Regions from separate parts of the Clostridium swellfunianum genome, predicted to be linked through region 2. Evidence: a T-box and tRNA genes for the amino acid it is inferred to sense, from the RefSeq annotation. Region 2 holds a T-box; the other holds one or more tRNA genes.
What was found. The T-box of region 2 lies ahead of NBE98_RS05160 (glycine--tRNA ligase). A T-box ahead of a tRNA ligase gene usually reads a tRNA of that ligase, here a tRNA-Gly.

Region 1: it encodes a tRNA-Gly, which carries the amino acid that the T-box ahead of NBE98_RS05160 (glycine--tRNA ligase) is inferred to sense. The anticodon was not compared.

What each region holds. Positions count from the first base shown of each region.
Region 1 is NZ_JAMOFV010000006.1:4,157,945-4,165,726, reverse strand. It holds gene NBE98_RS19810 (class I SAM-dependent DNA methyltransferase) at 1-730, shown strand, start outside; gene hslO (Hsp33 family molecular chaperone HslO) at 752-1,630, shown strand; tRNA gene NBE98_RS19800 (tRNA-Val) at 1,720-1,795, shown strand; tRNA gene NBE98_RS19795 (tRNA-Asp) at 1,802-1,878, shown strand; tRNA gene NBE98_RS19790 (tRNA-Phe) at 2,009-2,084, shown strand; tRNA gene NBE98_RS19785 (tRNA-Gly) at 2,091-2,165, shown strand; tRNA gene NBE98_RS19780 (tRNA-Cys) at 2,169-2,243, shown strand; gene NBE98_RS19775 (DUF6873 family GME fold protein) at 2,350-3,048, opposite strand; gene ytxC (putative sporulation protein YtxC) at 3,240-4,139, shown strand; ribosomal protein L20 leader region at 4,192-4,306, shown strand; gene infC (translation initiation factor IF-3) at 4,368-4,865, shown strand; gene rpmI (50S ribosomal protein L35) at 4,886-5,083, shown strand; gene rplT (50S ribosomal protein L20) at 5,113-5,472, shown strand; gene NBE98_RS19750 (TrkH family potassium uptake protein) at 5,732-7,078, shown strand; gene NBE98_RS19745 (potassium channel family protein) at 7,123-7,782, shown strand, end outside.
Region 2 is NZ_JAMOFV010000006.1:1,139,370-1,147,151, reverse strand. It holds gene NBE98_RS05180 (endonuclease/exonuclease/phosphatase family protein) at 1-97, opposite strand, end outside; gene murD (UDP-N-acetylmuramoyl-L-alanine--D-glutamate ligase) at 245-1,624, opposite strand; gene NBE98_RS05170 (hypothetical protein) at 1,581-1,805, opposite strand; gene cax (calcium/proton exchanger) at 2,400-3,446, opposite strand; gene NBE98_RS05160 (glycine--tRNA ligase) at 3,634-5,025, opposite strand; T-box leader at 5,278-5,445, opposite strand; gene thiE (thiamine phosphate synthase) at 5,521-6,147, opposite strand; gene thiM (hydroxyethylthiazole kinase) at 6,137-6,973, opposite strand; gene cytX (putative hydroxymethylpyrimidine transporter CytX) at 6,931-7,782, opposite strand, start outside.

The sequences.
Region 1 (7,782 bases), 3.0 Mb from region 2:
TAAGGACTTTGCTGCTATTTATGATAAACTAATAAACAGGGATATAGATTATAATGTATGGGCGGATAAAATAGTAAACTTGTGCAGCGGTCAAAATATAGAAATGAGAGATTATCTCGATTTAGCTTGTGGAACAGGAAATATGACAGAAATACTTGCAAAGCATTTTAGAACTACTTGGGCAGTGGATATGTCTAGTCAAATGTTGACTGAAGCTGAAACAAAACTTAGAGCTTCAAATATAAAAGCTAAATTTGTGTGCCAGGATATTTCTGGCTTAAAGCTTAATAACAAGTTTGATTTAATTACTTGTTGCTTGGATTCTACGAATTATATTTTGGACAATGAAGACCTGAAAAATTATTTCGAAAATGTCTACAATCATCTAAAAGATAATGGATTGTTTGTATTTGATATAAATACTTATTATAAGCTTACTGCTATTTTAGGCAATAATACATTTACTTATGACAATGAAGACGTAGTGTATATATGGGATAACTTTTTGGAAGAGGATGTGGTTCAAATGAATCTTACCTTTTTTGTTAAAGAAGGGAGCGTATATAGGCGTTTTGATGAGGAACATTGTGAAAGAGCATATAAAGAAGAGTTTTTAGATAGGATACTACATAAGATAGGGTTTAAAATTGTTTGTAAGCTAGATAATTATGTGAACTTATCCATACTTGAGGATTCGGAAAGAATAGCCTATGTACTACGAAAAAATTAATTTTTTAAAGCGAGGTAAACTATGGGAGACAAACTAGTTAGAGCTACTGCTCAAAATGGAAGTATAAGAATATTTGGGGCGATAACTACAGATATGGTTGACAAAGCAGTAAAGATTCATGATTGTGCTGCTACGGCTGCAGCTGCACTTGGCAGAATGCTAACTGCAGGAAGTCTTATGGGTGCAATGATGAAGTCGGATAGAGAAACACTGACTCTTCAAATATCAGGGGGAGGAGAGGCACAAGGAGTTGTTGTTACTGCATATCCAAATGGAAAAGTGAAAGGGTATATAGGAAATCCTTCTGTGGATTTGCCTGCTAATAGTAATGGCAAGCTTGATGTTGGAGGAGCTATTGGAACAAATGGTAATTTACTTGTTATAAGAGATATGGGATTAAAAGAGCCGTATGTAGGTCAGGTGCCGATATATACTGGCGAAATAGGTGATGATTTAGCTTACTATTTTACAAGTTCTGAGCAGACTCCTTCTGCCGTTGGCTTAGGGGTACTTGTAGGTAAGGATTTAAGCATAAGCGCTGCTGGAGGGTTTATTATACAGATGATGCCTGGAGCAAGTGAACTGGTTGCGGATTTAATTACTTACAGACTTCAAGAAATACCATCTATTACTGATATGATTATGAAATGCATGAGTATTGAAGAAATATTGGAATATATATTTGAAGATATGGACTTAAATATATTGGATAGTTTAATGCCTAGCTTTGAGTGCGACTGCTCAAGAGAGAGAGTTGAAAAAGCCTTAATAAGCATAGGAAGAAAAGATTTAGAAGAAATATATTCTGAAGGCAAAGATGAGGAAATAAAATGCCATTTCTGTAACAGTTCATATGTTTTTAAAAATAAAGAAATTGGTGAATTATTAAGAAACATATAAATCCAATTTAAGTGGATAAATTGTGTAAAAAAGTTATTGACAATTAATTTGTAACATTATATAATCATAATTGTCTTAAGAAACTTTGTGGGCGCATAGCTCAGCTGGGAGAGCATCTGCCTTACAAGCAGAGGGTCACAGGTTCGATCCCTGTTGTGCCCACCACAAAGTGGCCCAGTGGCTCAGTTGGTTAGAGTGCCGGCCTGTCACGCCGGAGGTCGAGGGTTCGAGCCCCTTCTGGGTCGCCATTTTTTCAAAAATCATTAGAAATGAGTAGCTCAAGGAAACTGTGAGCGAGGAAGCAGAGTTTACTTAGGTAAATGAGCGCCGCAGCGAGTAAGTTGACGCAGAGATGTGAAATTTATAAGGATTTTTCAAGGCTAGATAGCTCAGTCGGTAGAGCAGAGGACTGAAAATCCTCGTGTCCCTGGTTCGATTCCTGGTCTAGCCACCATAACATGCGGAAATGACTCAACGGTAGAGTGTCACCTTGCCAAGGTGAAGGTTGCGGGTTCGAATCCCGTTTTCCGCTCCATATGGCGCTATAGCCAAGTGGTAAGGCAGAGGTCTGCAAAACCTCTATTCCCCAGTTCAAATCTGGGTGGCGCCTCCAATAGAAAAACCTGCATTTATATGCAGGTTTTTAATTTATATATTTTTTAAAAAAATAGGTTTAGAATAGAATATGTATTTTAAAGATAGTTAGACTATGATTAAATTTATATCGTAAATATGCTTCCTCTGTCAATAAGTTTGCCTTCTCTTAAAAATAAGGGATTAACTTTATGTTTTATAAGAAAATTCATAACCTCTTTTCCATAGGCATAGTGTTTTAAGTCTCCATAAAAAGCTAACAAGCCCTCTTCTAAAAGTCCGCAGCATCCTCCTATAAAACCATAATTAAGACCAGGCAGAAGGATATCTCCTGGAGGCAGCAAAAGTACATCTAAGTCTTCTTCTTGTGCGCATGCCGCAATGCCTTTATCGCTTGTTATTAAAGCAGAATTACTGATTATAGCAGTTGAGCATTTTGTATAGCCTTGTTTAACGTTTTTAATATTTTTATTTTGAGTTTGTTTGAGAAGTTCGATGTCAGTATATTTTAGAGTATGTATAAATAAACTATCTAAGTTAACAGCATTTAATATTATGTTATCAGGATATTTATTTTGTAGAGAGAGGTTTGTAAAATTTACTGTTATACCTAATTCTAAAAGCTTGCTTGTAAAATTTAAATCCATATCCTTATGGACAATAACAGTTTTACAATCAATAATATGTAAAAGCATGTCGGGATGACCACATACAGCTTCGTACAATATATCACTTGGCGGGACAGGTAAGACTTTATACCCTAGCTGTTCTAGATTTTTCTTTTCAATATTATCAATTCTATAATCAACTAATACAGTTTTCATTGTGAAACTCTCCTAAAATTTATAGTTTTATCATACAGACTATTTGCATCAAAATCAACACTCTGTGGATTTTAAAGAAAAGCCTACATTAATTTTAAGTCCAATTTTACTTATTTGTCGATAATTGCTTTTTTTACTCTGCATATACATTCTCTTTAGACACATACTAGACTAAGAAGGGAGTGTGAGATATGCTGCTTTTAACTGTTGTATATGATAACAGCAAGGAAGACATAATAGAGCAATTCAATGAAATGAAAAAGTATTTTCACGACAGGAACATAATAGTAGGCTTTTCAGAAAGTATTGACAATAACACGCACTTCTTAAAGATATTTTGTGATGACAATGCTTTAAATGAGAGACTTATTAATATATTCAATTTGTATATGGCAAATATATTGTATAATGTAGTTGTTGACGAATTTTATAAAAAAGATATGCAAAGTTTCCTTACGGATACTTATTTTTTTCTCAAATATGACGAAATAAAGGATATTAAAGAGTTGAGTGTTGAGGCTCTCAAGAGCGAAGGAGAAATACTTAACGAGTATATGGTTTATTTTAGGAATAGAAAAAATTCCATGACGCAAAAAATAATTGAGTGCCTGGAAGACAACAAGGAAATAAATATTAAAGGTTTTATAACATTTAGAATGAAGGAACTAAAGGAAGACCTTGAAAGCATTATAGATAAAGTAGTGGAAAGTTACATGGTTGACAAGGAATACAATGAGTTTATTAAACTCTTAAAATATTTTGTTGAAATTCAAGACAGCAAAATCGAAAAAGTGAACATAATTATTAAGGCAGATGGTACTTATGTAGTACAGGATGGAACTGGAAAAGACATAATGGAGGTTTTATTCAGTGAATTGTCTGAAGCCAAATATAGTGGGACAGTTAATATGGATGACCTGCTTATTAGTGGACTTATAACAAGCGCGCCAAGCACGCTAGCTATTCATGGAGAGGAGAATTGTATCAACAAGGAAATAATAGAAACAATAAAAAAGGTATTTGGAGATAGGGTAGTGTTCTGCAGAAGCTGTGATATGTGTGAAAAGGTTAAAGCTGGAGTAAAAATATAATAGAATAAAAAATAAAATGTTGACAAATTGAAAAATAAATTGTAAAATGTTCTATGTTAAGAAGAAACAGCCGTTTCTCACCTTGCAGCTTTGCTGGCATGGTTACTATGAGTCAATTATTTTATTAGACTATTAGAGGACGGCATATGCCGTCCTTTTTTATATTATAAATTATTCAAAAACCTTTTAAACTTTTAGGAGGTGAAAATTATTAGCAAGGATTTTCTTTTGAATGAGGAAATAAGGGAAAAAGAAGTTAGAGTTATCGGAAGCGATAATGAACAGCTAGGCATACTTCCAACAAAGGAAGCTTTAAGATTAGCAGAGGAGAAGGAACTAGATTTAGTTCTTATAGCCCCTACAGCCAATCCACCTGTCTGTAAAGTAATGGATTATGGTAAATTCTTATATGAGCAGGCAAAGAAGGATAAGGAAGCTAAGAAAAAGCAGAAAATTGTTGATATAAAGGAAGTAAGGTTAAGCCCAACTATTGAAGAGCATGACATTAACATTAAGGCTAATAATGCTAGAAGATTTTTATCTGATGGCGATAAGGTTAAGGTTACTGTAAGGTTCAGGGGTAGGGAAGCTGACTATTCCCATATTGGTTTTGAAATATTGAAATCTTTCTTTGATAAATTAGAGGAAATTTCAGTAATTGAAAAATCGGCTAAACTTGAAGGAAAAAATATGATAATGATACTTGCTCCCAAAAGAGCATCATAACCGAGAGGAGGAACTTTATTATGCCAAAAATGAAGACACATAGAGGTGCAGCTAAGAGATTTAAGAAGACAGGATCAGGTAAGCTTAAGAGAGCTAAGGCGTTCAAAAGCCACATACTTACTAAGAAGAGCTCAAAGAGAAAGAGAAATCTTAGAAAGACTGGTTATGTAGCAGTAGCCCAAGAAAAAGCAATGAAGAAGTTATTACCATATCTATAATATAAAGGTCGAAGAAGGAGGTATTTTAAATGGCAAGAGTTAAAAGAGCAATGAACGCTCGTAAATATCATAAAAAAGTGTTAAAGCTAGCGAAGGGCTATTATGGTGGAAAAAGCAAGTTATTTAAAACTGCTAATGAAACTGTTATAAGAGCATTAAGAAATGCTTATGTTGGAAGAAAGCTTAAGAAGAGAGACTTCAGAAGTCTTTGGATAGCTAGAATAAATGCAGCTACAAGAATGAATGGCTTATCCTATTCAAGATTTATGAATGGAATAAAGCTAGCTGGAATTAACATAAACAGAAAAATGCTTTCAGAGATTGCTATAAATGATCCAAAGGCATTTGCTGATTTAGTTGAAGTAGCTAAGAAGAATTTAAACGCTTAGTAAATAGAAAAATGCAGTTTTATGCTGCATTTTTATTTTTTAACAAAGCTTGTAAATATTGTGTATACAGAGTATAATATGTGTTAAGTTATTTACTTAACAATAATATTAATAATTAATTTTTAGCCGGATATTTCGATTCCTTACTCATTGGGAATTCAATATTCGGCTTCAGATGTTTTGGAGGGGATTAAAAAACAAGTAAATAGAAATAATACATATAAATATATTTATTATAAATTATATTAGAGGTGCTTTTATGCAGATTAATATTTATAAAGGTATTAAAATAAGGCCAGTTCAAATATTAGTTTTAGGCTTCGCATTAATTATTTTGATTGGAGGTCTCATATTAACTCTTCCAATAGCGTCCAGTTCGGGAACAAGAACTCCTTTTATAGATGCACTGTTCACTGCAACAACCTCTGTATGTGTTACAGGATTGGTAACTGTGGATACAGGAACTCATTGGAGCTATTTTGGGAAAACAGTTATAATGATACTAATACAGGTTGGCGGTCTAGGTTTTATGGCCTTTGCTACACTTATTTCCCTAATTATCGGGAAGAAGATAACTCTTCAAGAGAGACTTGTTATGGCCGAGGCAATGAATACTTTTTCACTGCAGGGATTAGTTAAATTAGCAAGATATATTCTATTATTTACGTTTTGCGTTGAAGGAATAGGCGCGCTGCTTTTATCTATGGTTTTTGTGCCTGAACGCGGTCTGTGGACAGGAATATATTACAGTATATTTCATTCAGTATCAGCTTTCTGCAATGCAGGTATAGATTTGATAGGTCAATTTAGAAGTATTACTCCATATGCTGAAAATCCTATTATTGTTTTAACTATCGGTGCTTTAATAGTAGCTGGTGGTTTAGGCTTTACAGTTTGGTATGAAATATTTGATTATAGAAAGAAAAGGAAATTCTCATTGCATGCTAAGCTCGTTTTAACTGTTACAGCTATCTTAATTGTAGGCGGAGCAATTTTAATGTTTATTTTTGAAGTCAATAATCCAGCAACAATGCAGCCTATGAGTACGAAAGGCAAGCTGCTATCTAGCTTATTTGCATCAATAACTCCTAGAACTGCAGGGTACAATTCGATATCTACCTCTGATATGTCTCCAGCCGGGAGATTTTTAACAATAATACTAATGTTTATCGGTGGTTCTCCAGGTTCAACTGCTGGAGGAATTAAGACAACTACTGCAGGTCTTTTAGTTATGACTGTAATATCTGTTATTAGAGGAAGAGAAGATACTGAGATATATGAAAGAAGGATATGCAAGGATATTATATATAAAGCACTTACAATATCAGTTATAGGATTGACATTAGTAGTTGTTGTTAGTATGATTTTGTCAATAACAGAAGTTGGAGCTTCTTTAGAATATATAATTTATGAGGTGACTTCTGCTTTTGGTACAGTAGGGTTAACTTTAGGTTTAACAACCAAGCTTACTACCTTTGGTAAAGCTTTAATAATTTTAACTATGTTCTCTGGAAGGGTAGGTCCGCTAACAATAGCATTATCATTAGCAAGGAATCACAGCGGCAATACTATAAAATATCCTGAAGACAAGGTACTAGTTGGGTAAGGTTTGTTCTCTAAAAAGTTAAGTTATATAAGGAGTGCATTTTAATGAGAAAAAAACAATTTGTAGTTATAGGACTTGGAAGTTTTGGTTCATCTGTAGCTAAAACTTTATATACTCTTGGAAACGAGGTATTGGCAGTTGACTCTGACGAAGCTATAGTTAGAGAAATTGCTGATAATGTGACACATGCTGCTCAGGTAGATACTTCAGATGAAAAAAGCCTTAGAGATTTAGGCATGAGCAATTTTGATGTTGCAGTTATTGGTATTGGCTCGGACGTTCAAGCGAGTATTATGGCAACTTTAATAGTAAAAGAACTTGGAGTTAAATATATAATATCAAAAGCACATGACGAAAAGCATGCTAAACTTTTATATAAGATAGGTGCAGACAGGGTTGTATTTGTAGAAAGAGATATGGGGGTAAGAGTAGCACATAATATATTTGCTTCAAATATATTAGACTATATAGAATTATCGCCAGATTACAACATAGCTGAGATTGTAAGTCCAGATGAATGGTATGGAAAGACATTAAGAGATATTGACGTGCGTGCAAATTATGGACTAAGCGTTATTGCGATTAAAAGGGATCATGACGTAAATATAGCTCCATTAGCTGATGATATAATAAGACCAAATGACACTATAATAGCAATCGGAGCAACTAAGGAGCTTAGTAAATTTGAAAATATTTTTGGAAGA
Region 2 (7,782 bases):
TAACCGTAAATGTAGATCTATTAATTCTTTGATAATACGCAATTATTAATCTGATAGCTAATATTAAAGCAATAATTATATATATCCTAGAACTCAAGGCTTGCCCTCCTTTCTTATACTGTATTTTAGTTATATGTACTAAATAAGGATTTATTTAAACAGAATAAAGAAAGTGCAAAAACAATATATTTTTGCACCTCCAAAACAAACTAATCAGCAGTCTTGTTAATCTATCTAGACTAATTTATTTCAATTCATTAACTATTTCTTTAAATCTATTTCCTCTAACCTCAAAGTTAACAAACATATCAAAGCTGGCACACGCTGGAGCAAGGAGCACTACATCCTTGTCTTCAGAAGCTGTTCTAGCCTTTTCCACTGCATCCTCAAAGGAATTGGCCATTATTATTGGCATATTTAAATTCTTTTCTTCTATAATTTTCTCAAAGGCAGCCTTTATCTTTTCCCTCGTAGCTCCCAGAAGTACAAGCTTCTTTATATAGGGATAGCCTTCTTCTGCAAGAGGTTCAAAAGGAATCTTCTTATCATAGCCTCCTGCAATTAAAATAATAGGCTTTCCAAACACCTTAATATCTGCAAGTGTTCTTGAAGGACTGGAAGCTATAGAACTGTTATAATATTTAACACCTTCAAAATCTCTAACAAATTCAATTCTGTGTTCAACTCCTGGAAAGGTTGTAGCAACCTTTCTCATGCTTTCTATAGATACATCATCCTTTAACGCACAGAAGGCAGCAAGATAGTTTTCCACATTGTGCATTCCCTTAATAACAATATCCTCAGCCTTACACACTTCCTGCCCCATTAAATACAAAGCTCCATCTTTGTAATAAGCTCCATCTTCGATGACTTCCTTAGTGCTAAACTGAAATACTAAACCCATGGCTTCACCAACCATAGAGTTAGTAATTTCATTATCTCTGTTTAGTATTAGAATCCCATTGGTGTCTTGGTATTTAAATATATTTTTCTTTGCATCTACATACTCTTCCATATCCTTATGAATATCCAAGTGATTTGGACTTAAGTTTGTTATAACAGAAACCTCAGGGGATACGGTCATAGTCATAGTCTGAAAGCTTGAAAGTTCCAGCACAACCTTGTCAGTTTCCTCTATTTCTTCAATTTGAGCAAAAAGCGGTGTTCCAATATTCCCACCTACCCAAGTCTTATAGCCTTCTTGCTTTAAAATGTTATACATAAGGCTTGTAGTGGTTGTCTTTCCATCGCTGCCCGTAACACCAAACATTTTAGCTGGACAATATCTAACGAATTCCTCAATCTCAGAAGTAACATAAGCTCCTTCTGCCTTAGCTCTAACCAAGCAAGGGCTGTCAATTCTCATAGAAGGAGTTTTAAAAACAACCTCATAGCCTGTTAAATTATCCAAATAGTTTTCTCCAAGAACTAGGTTAACACCCTTAGACTTAAATTCTTCCGCTACCTCTCCAAGCTGTTCTTCAGTTTTTTTATCAAAGGCGCTAACTTTAGCCCCTAATTCTAAAAGAAATCTTATAAGAGGAATATTGCTTACCCCTATTCCAACTACAGCTGTATTCTTACCTTTTATAAAATCCTTGAATTCCTGAAACTTTTTCTTCATATGCCCCTCCTGTATTCCTTAAGAGCACATAAGAATTATCAATTCTTATGCCTCCTGTATTCCTAAAAAGTCCATAAGAATTATCGATTCTTACGCCTTCTGTATTCCTTATAAGCACATAAGGATTATTAATGTCTTCTTTATAAACAAGTGCTCTTCTATAATTATACCACTTTTCCATTAAATTCTTCAATTTAATGGAGAGTATATAATATATTTTTTCATTTTTATGGTTATATCCTTCATATACTATACAGAATTAATCTTAGGTGTGGTGAATATGCCTTTACTAACATTATTAATATCCTCTCCTTTTATTTTTATAGCAAAAAATAAAAAGCAACAAGAAGAGCGCTTTATTTCCTTAAAACTTTTAGGCATTTGGCTGCTAACTTTAGTCTACATAACCATCAACGACAAATTTCGCATGCCTGTCGGAATTATATGTGCTATACTAATCGTTTACAAATCTAAAAACAACAGAAAATCAAAGCTGGTTGCACTTTTGATTGGGATAATAAGTTTACTGCTAAGCTATTTATCTTTTTTGCTATTTAAAATATAAAAAGATTCATGTCGAAATTGTGCGAATTTATTTAAAATAAAAACTTTAAGTTTTACTATTGTAAAGCACAAAATATGTGTGCTATACTAATCTCGTGCCGTAAGGAAACATTAATATAATTCCCCATATTTTAATATTATAATATATCCCCATGATAAACCCCATTTGACACCGGATACCCCCATATCCGGTGTCTTTTTTTATTTAAAATTATGCAATATAATAATATCCAATGGTTATCATAACATAGATAGAAATGAGTATAGCCCCTTCTAGCCAATAGGTTTTTCCATCTTGAAACACAAAGAAGGACATTCCTACTGCTATAAGTGCAATTATAATTTGAAAGGTGGTAAATACGAAAGTCATAGGTACTGCTGTAAAGAATGCAAATATAATCAAAATCGGGGTAACAAATAGAGACATCTGTATGCTGGAGCCTATAGCTATTTCCAAACTTAAATTCACCTTATTGTTAAGCGCACTAATTATTGCTGAAACATTTTCTCCAATGTTGCCTAGTATGGGAATAAGTATAATTCCTAGGAACTCCTGAGAAATCTTATAGGTATTAACTATGTCCCTAATATTATAAATAAGCTTCTCGCTCAAGATATACAGAAGTACCGTTTCTAAGACTAGGCCCATAAACAGCACCTTTATATTTTTGGATTTCGTTATTTCTATCTCTTCTTTATTTTCACTAACTACAAACAAGTTACTATGCGTATACAGTGAAAATATAAGTCCTAAAATATAAACCAGTATAAGTACTACTGCCATTTTAACGCTTATGGCAGAGGACATTTTTACTGTTAATGTGCTGTATCTGTTTAAGGAAGCCATAAGGATTATAGCTGACATTGCAAGCAGCAGCATATTAAAATTTGTTCTGGCTACGAGCTTATTAAATTCCTGCTCTTTATATTTAATGCCTCCAAAAAATATTGAAATCCCAAGCACTAAAAGCATGTTTCCTATAATTGATCCTATAATAGAGGATTTTACCATTGTAAGCATCCCATATCGAATGGACAAAAGCCCCATCATAAGCTCCGGAAGATTGCCAATAGTGGCAGCTAGAAGGCCTCCTTTTTTATCGCCAATCAATTCAGATATATCCGAAGTAAAGTCGCCTAACAAAATAGCAATAGGAATTATGCCAATGGAATATAGAATAGCGTTGATTAGGCTTGAGGGAGTTTCCACAAATATAAGTACAAGTGATATTAAAGTAAAGATATAAACTTTTTTCATAAAATTACACCTTGTATTATTAATCTCCCTTATAGGTTATTCAAAAGGTAGTAAAATGTTACGAAAGAGATGAATACAGCAGAATTACCTTGAAACGCAAAAGCACACTTGGTTTACTCTCAAGTGTGCTTTTGCGTTTTATCTAATACAAGTTGTATTATTATAAATATTTATTTCTAGCTATTAATTAAAACTCTAACTTTTCTTCAATAAACTTTTCAAGCTCATCAATGTTTAATCTAACCTGCTGCATAGAATCTCTGTCTCTTAAAGTAACTGTGTTATTTTCAAGAGTATCAAAGTCTATAGTTATGCAGTATGGAGTACCTATTTCATCTTGTCTTCTATATCTCTTTCCTATGCTTCCTGCTTCATCGTATTCTACGTTGAATTTCTTTCTTAGCATATCATAAACTTCAGTAGATTTTTCTGAAAGCTTCTTGCTTAGTGGAAGTATTGCTGCCTTAAATGGCGCAAGTGCTGGGTGAAGGTGAAGCACTGTTCTAACATCACCGTCTTCTAAGGTTTCTTCATCATAGGCATCGCACAGGAATGCAAGAGCAACTCTGTCTGCACCAAGTGATGGTTCTATGCAATATGGAACATATTTTTCATTTGTTGTTGGATCCATATAGCTCATATCCTCGCCTGAGTGCTCAGCATGCTTCTTAAGGTCATAGTCTGTTCTGTCAGCTATACCCCAAAGCTCTCCCCATCCGAATGGGAATAGGAATTCTATATCTGAGGTTGCGTTACTATAGAAGGACAACTCTTCCTTTTGGTGATCTCTCATTCTTAAGTTATCCTGCTTCATGCCAAGATTTAAAAGGAAGCTCCAGCAATAATCCTTCCAGTATTTGAACCATTCTAAATCTGTTCCAGGCTTGCAGAAAAATTCAAGTTCCATCTGCTCAAATTCTCTTGTTCTAAATATAAAGTTTCCTGGAGTTATTTCATTTCTAAAAGATTTACCTACTTGAGCTATACCAAATGGAACCTTTTTTCTTGAGCTTCTTTGAACATTCTTAAAGTTAACAAATATACCTTGTGCTGTTTCTGGTCTTAAATAAACCTCTGACTTTGAGTCTTCAGTTATACCCATGTAGGTTTTGAACATAAGATTGAACTTTCTTATGTCTGTAAAGTTCTTCTTACCGCACTTAGGGCAAGCTATATTGTGCTCTTCTATATAGCCCTTAAGCTGTTCATTTGACCAACCATCAGCGCTTGCAGCAGCAGCACCCTGCTCTGTCATGTGGTCCTCAACTAACTTATCTGCTCTGAATCTTGACTTACAATCTTTACAGTCCATAAGTGGATCTGAGAAACCTCCAACGTGACCTGAGGCTACCCAAACCTGGCTGTTCATGAGTATAGCACAGTCAACACCAACATTGTATGGGCTCTCTTGTACAAACTTTTTCCACCAAGCCTTCTTAACATTGTTTTTGAACTCAACACCAAGCGGACCGTAGTCCCAAGCATTTGCAAGACCTCCGTATATCTCTGAGCCCGCAAACACAAAGCCTCTGCCTTTTGCCAAGGCTACGATCTTATCCATTGTTTTTTGTACTGCCATGATAATTCCTCCTTTTATTTTAGTCGGAAGCACTGAGCAATTAAGCTTACTCGCTTCCATTCATAAATTATTGGTTTAAGACATAACGAGAAAAGAATATTACAATATAAGAATATAAATTGTTAAAAAGTTATATTTTTATATTTTTAAAAAGTTAACAAGTTAACTTTTTATGCTGTTGTTTAAAACAGCTATTCCTTTCCCTCTTTGCTTCATGTTATTTTGTGCTGTAAATAAAAAAAGCCTTTGCCATCAAGGGACGAAAGAAATTCTTCCGCGGTTCCACCCTTGTTGGCAAAAGCCCTGCTTTACAACTTAAACACTCAAAAGCTCCCTTCGCAATAGTCCTTTAACTGTTTTCACCAACCACAGCCTCTCTTTAAAACTTCTACCGCTACTCTTCTTTCTCATCATGTAATATTTATTTATATACTATTCTATAGCATATTAGAAAGTGTTGTCAATAATATGATATTATTAGCAGAATTATATAATTTATACTTGCACTAATTTCTTCATAAGTTCTGCAGCTGCCCTTACATCACTTTTACCAAGAATACAAGAGATAACAGCTATTCCATCAATATTTGCAGCTTTTAATCCCTCTACATTATTTTCATTAATTCCTCCAATTGCTACAACAGGAATTGATACGCTTTTCTTTATTTGCTTTAAATCCTCTAAAGAAACAGCTCTAGCGTCCTGTTTTGTAAGTGTAGGAAATACAGCACCGACACCAATATAATCTGCGCCATCTTCTGCAGCAGTTTTAGCCTCTTGTAAGGTTGCTGCAGAAACTCCCAATATTTTATCAGACCCAATAAGTTCTCTTGCAAGCTTAGCAGGTAAATCTTGTTGTCCTAAGTGCACTCCTGCAGCATTTACAGCTAAGGCAATATCGAGTCTATCATTAATAATTAAAGGTATATTATGTTTATCAGTTATAGCCTTAACCTTAGAAGCAATTTCATAGAACTCTGCTGAGTTTGTGCACTTTTCTCTAAGCTGCACTGCTGTAACACCACCTTTTATAGCTTCCTCTACAGCAGCACATAATTCTCTATCAGCCAGAACTTCTCTGTCGGTAACAAGATAAAGACTATAATCTATATTAGGCTTCATTTATCTTACTCCTTTTACATAAATTTTCCTCACATAAATTAAATATAGCATCTATAAGCTTGACCTTTAGTGTACCTGTTCCCTCATCTTTTTTATTCAAGCTTTCATAAGCAATTTCCCCTGCTATGCCCATAGATACAACTCCTGAAAGGGCAGCCAAAAGCTTATCCTCTCCCGCACCTAAATAAGAACCAATAAGAGATGTGCACATGCAGCCTGTTCCTGTAATTTTAGACATTGTTTCATGTCCATTTTCAACTGAATAAAGTATAGTTCCATCGGTTATTATATCAATTGCGCCGGTTATAGCTATTATCGTATTAAGCCTAAGCGCAAAGTCTTTTGCCAGCTTCTTTACAGCTTCAAGCCCACCATCCTTGCCTTCAAATGTTTCTGAAGAATCTACACCTCTTGTTTGGGCTTCTATACCATACAGTGTTTTTATCTCAGATAAGTTTCCTCTTATCACTGACAGTTTTATTTCGTTCATTATCCTTTTGGCAGTTTCTGTTCTATAGGAAGTAGCTCCAGCTCCAACAGGATCTAAAACTACAGGTACGCCTAGTTCATTGGCTCTTTTTCCTGCTTCAAGCATAGCTTCAACAGTTCTGCTGTTTAGGGTTCCTATGTTTATTACTAATGATGAAGCTAAAGAAACCATATCCCTAACCTCATTTATATCATCTGCCATTACAGGTGAGCCACCAATAGCTAAAGTAATATTAGCACAGTCATTAACTGTAACGTAGTTTGTTAAATGATGCACCAAAGGCTTCTTTTCCCTTAGTTTGTATAATAGTTTTGAGATTCTTTTACTAGCTTCCATTTATTAATCATCCTCCATGACAAAATATATATTACTCCTGTTATAACCATTACCGGAGCAGTAGCCCCTAAGAAAAAGTCTAGCTTAATAAAACTATAGTAAATTCCAATTCCAATAATCCAAATAAGAACAGCTCCCCAGTTTATAAGTATTCCGGGTTGTACTTTTGTGTTTTTCTTTAAGATAAAGTAATCTGTTATTACAATCGCAAACAGCGGTGCAAAAACTGAACCTATTGCATATAGAAAGCTTTCATAATTCTCCATAGGAAATACTACTGCTACTACAGTTCCAACAACAGCCATTATGACTCCGATAGTTTTTTCACTCATTTTAGGCATAAGATTTATAAAGGAAATACCTGCTGAGTAAACATCCAGGAAGGTGGTTGTTACTGTTGAAAGAACTACTATCCCAAGGGCTGTAATGCCTAAATTGGCAGCAAGCATCATAGCTGAAGGGTCAGCATTATTGGATACAATAGCAGCACCAAGACCTATTATAAACATCCAGGAGCTTCCTAAAAAATACCCTACAAAGCTTCCATAGGCTCCACTCTTTTCACTTCTGGCAAAACGTGTGTAATCAGCTATAAGCGGAAGCCATGAAAGTGGCATAACCACATTTAGTTCTATTGCTCCTCCAAAGGAAATCCCTTCACTAGCTGCCTTTGAAAGCAAGGCTGCATCCTTAAATATGATAGAGCCTAGAACTAAAGTAAGGAGAAAAAGCAATAATACAGCAGCAGTATTTAACTTTTTCATGCCAGCTTTTCCAAACCAAATCCACAGGGCAGTAAGAATTCCTAT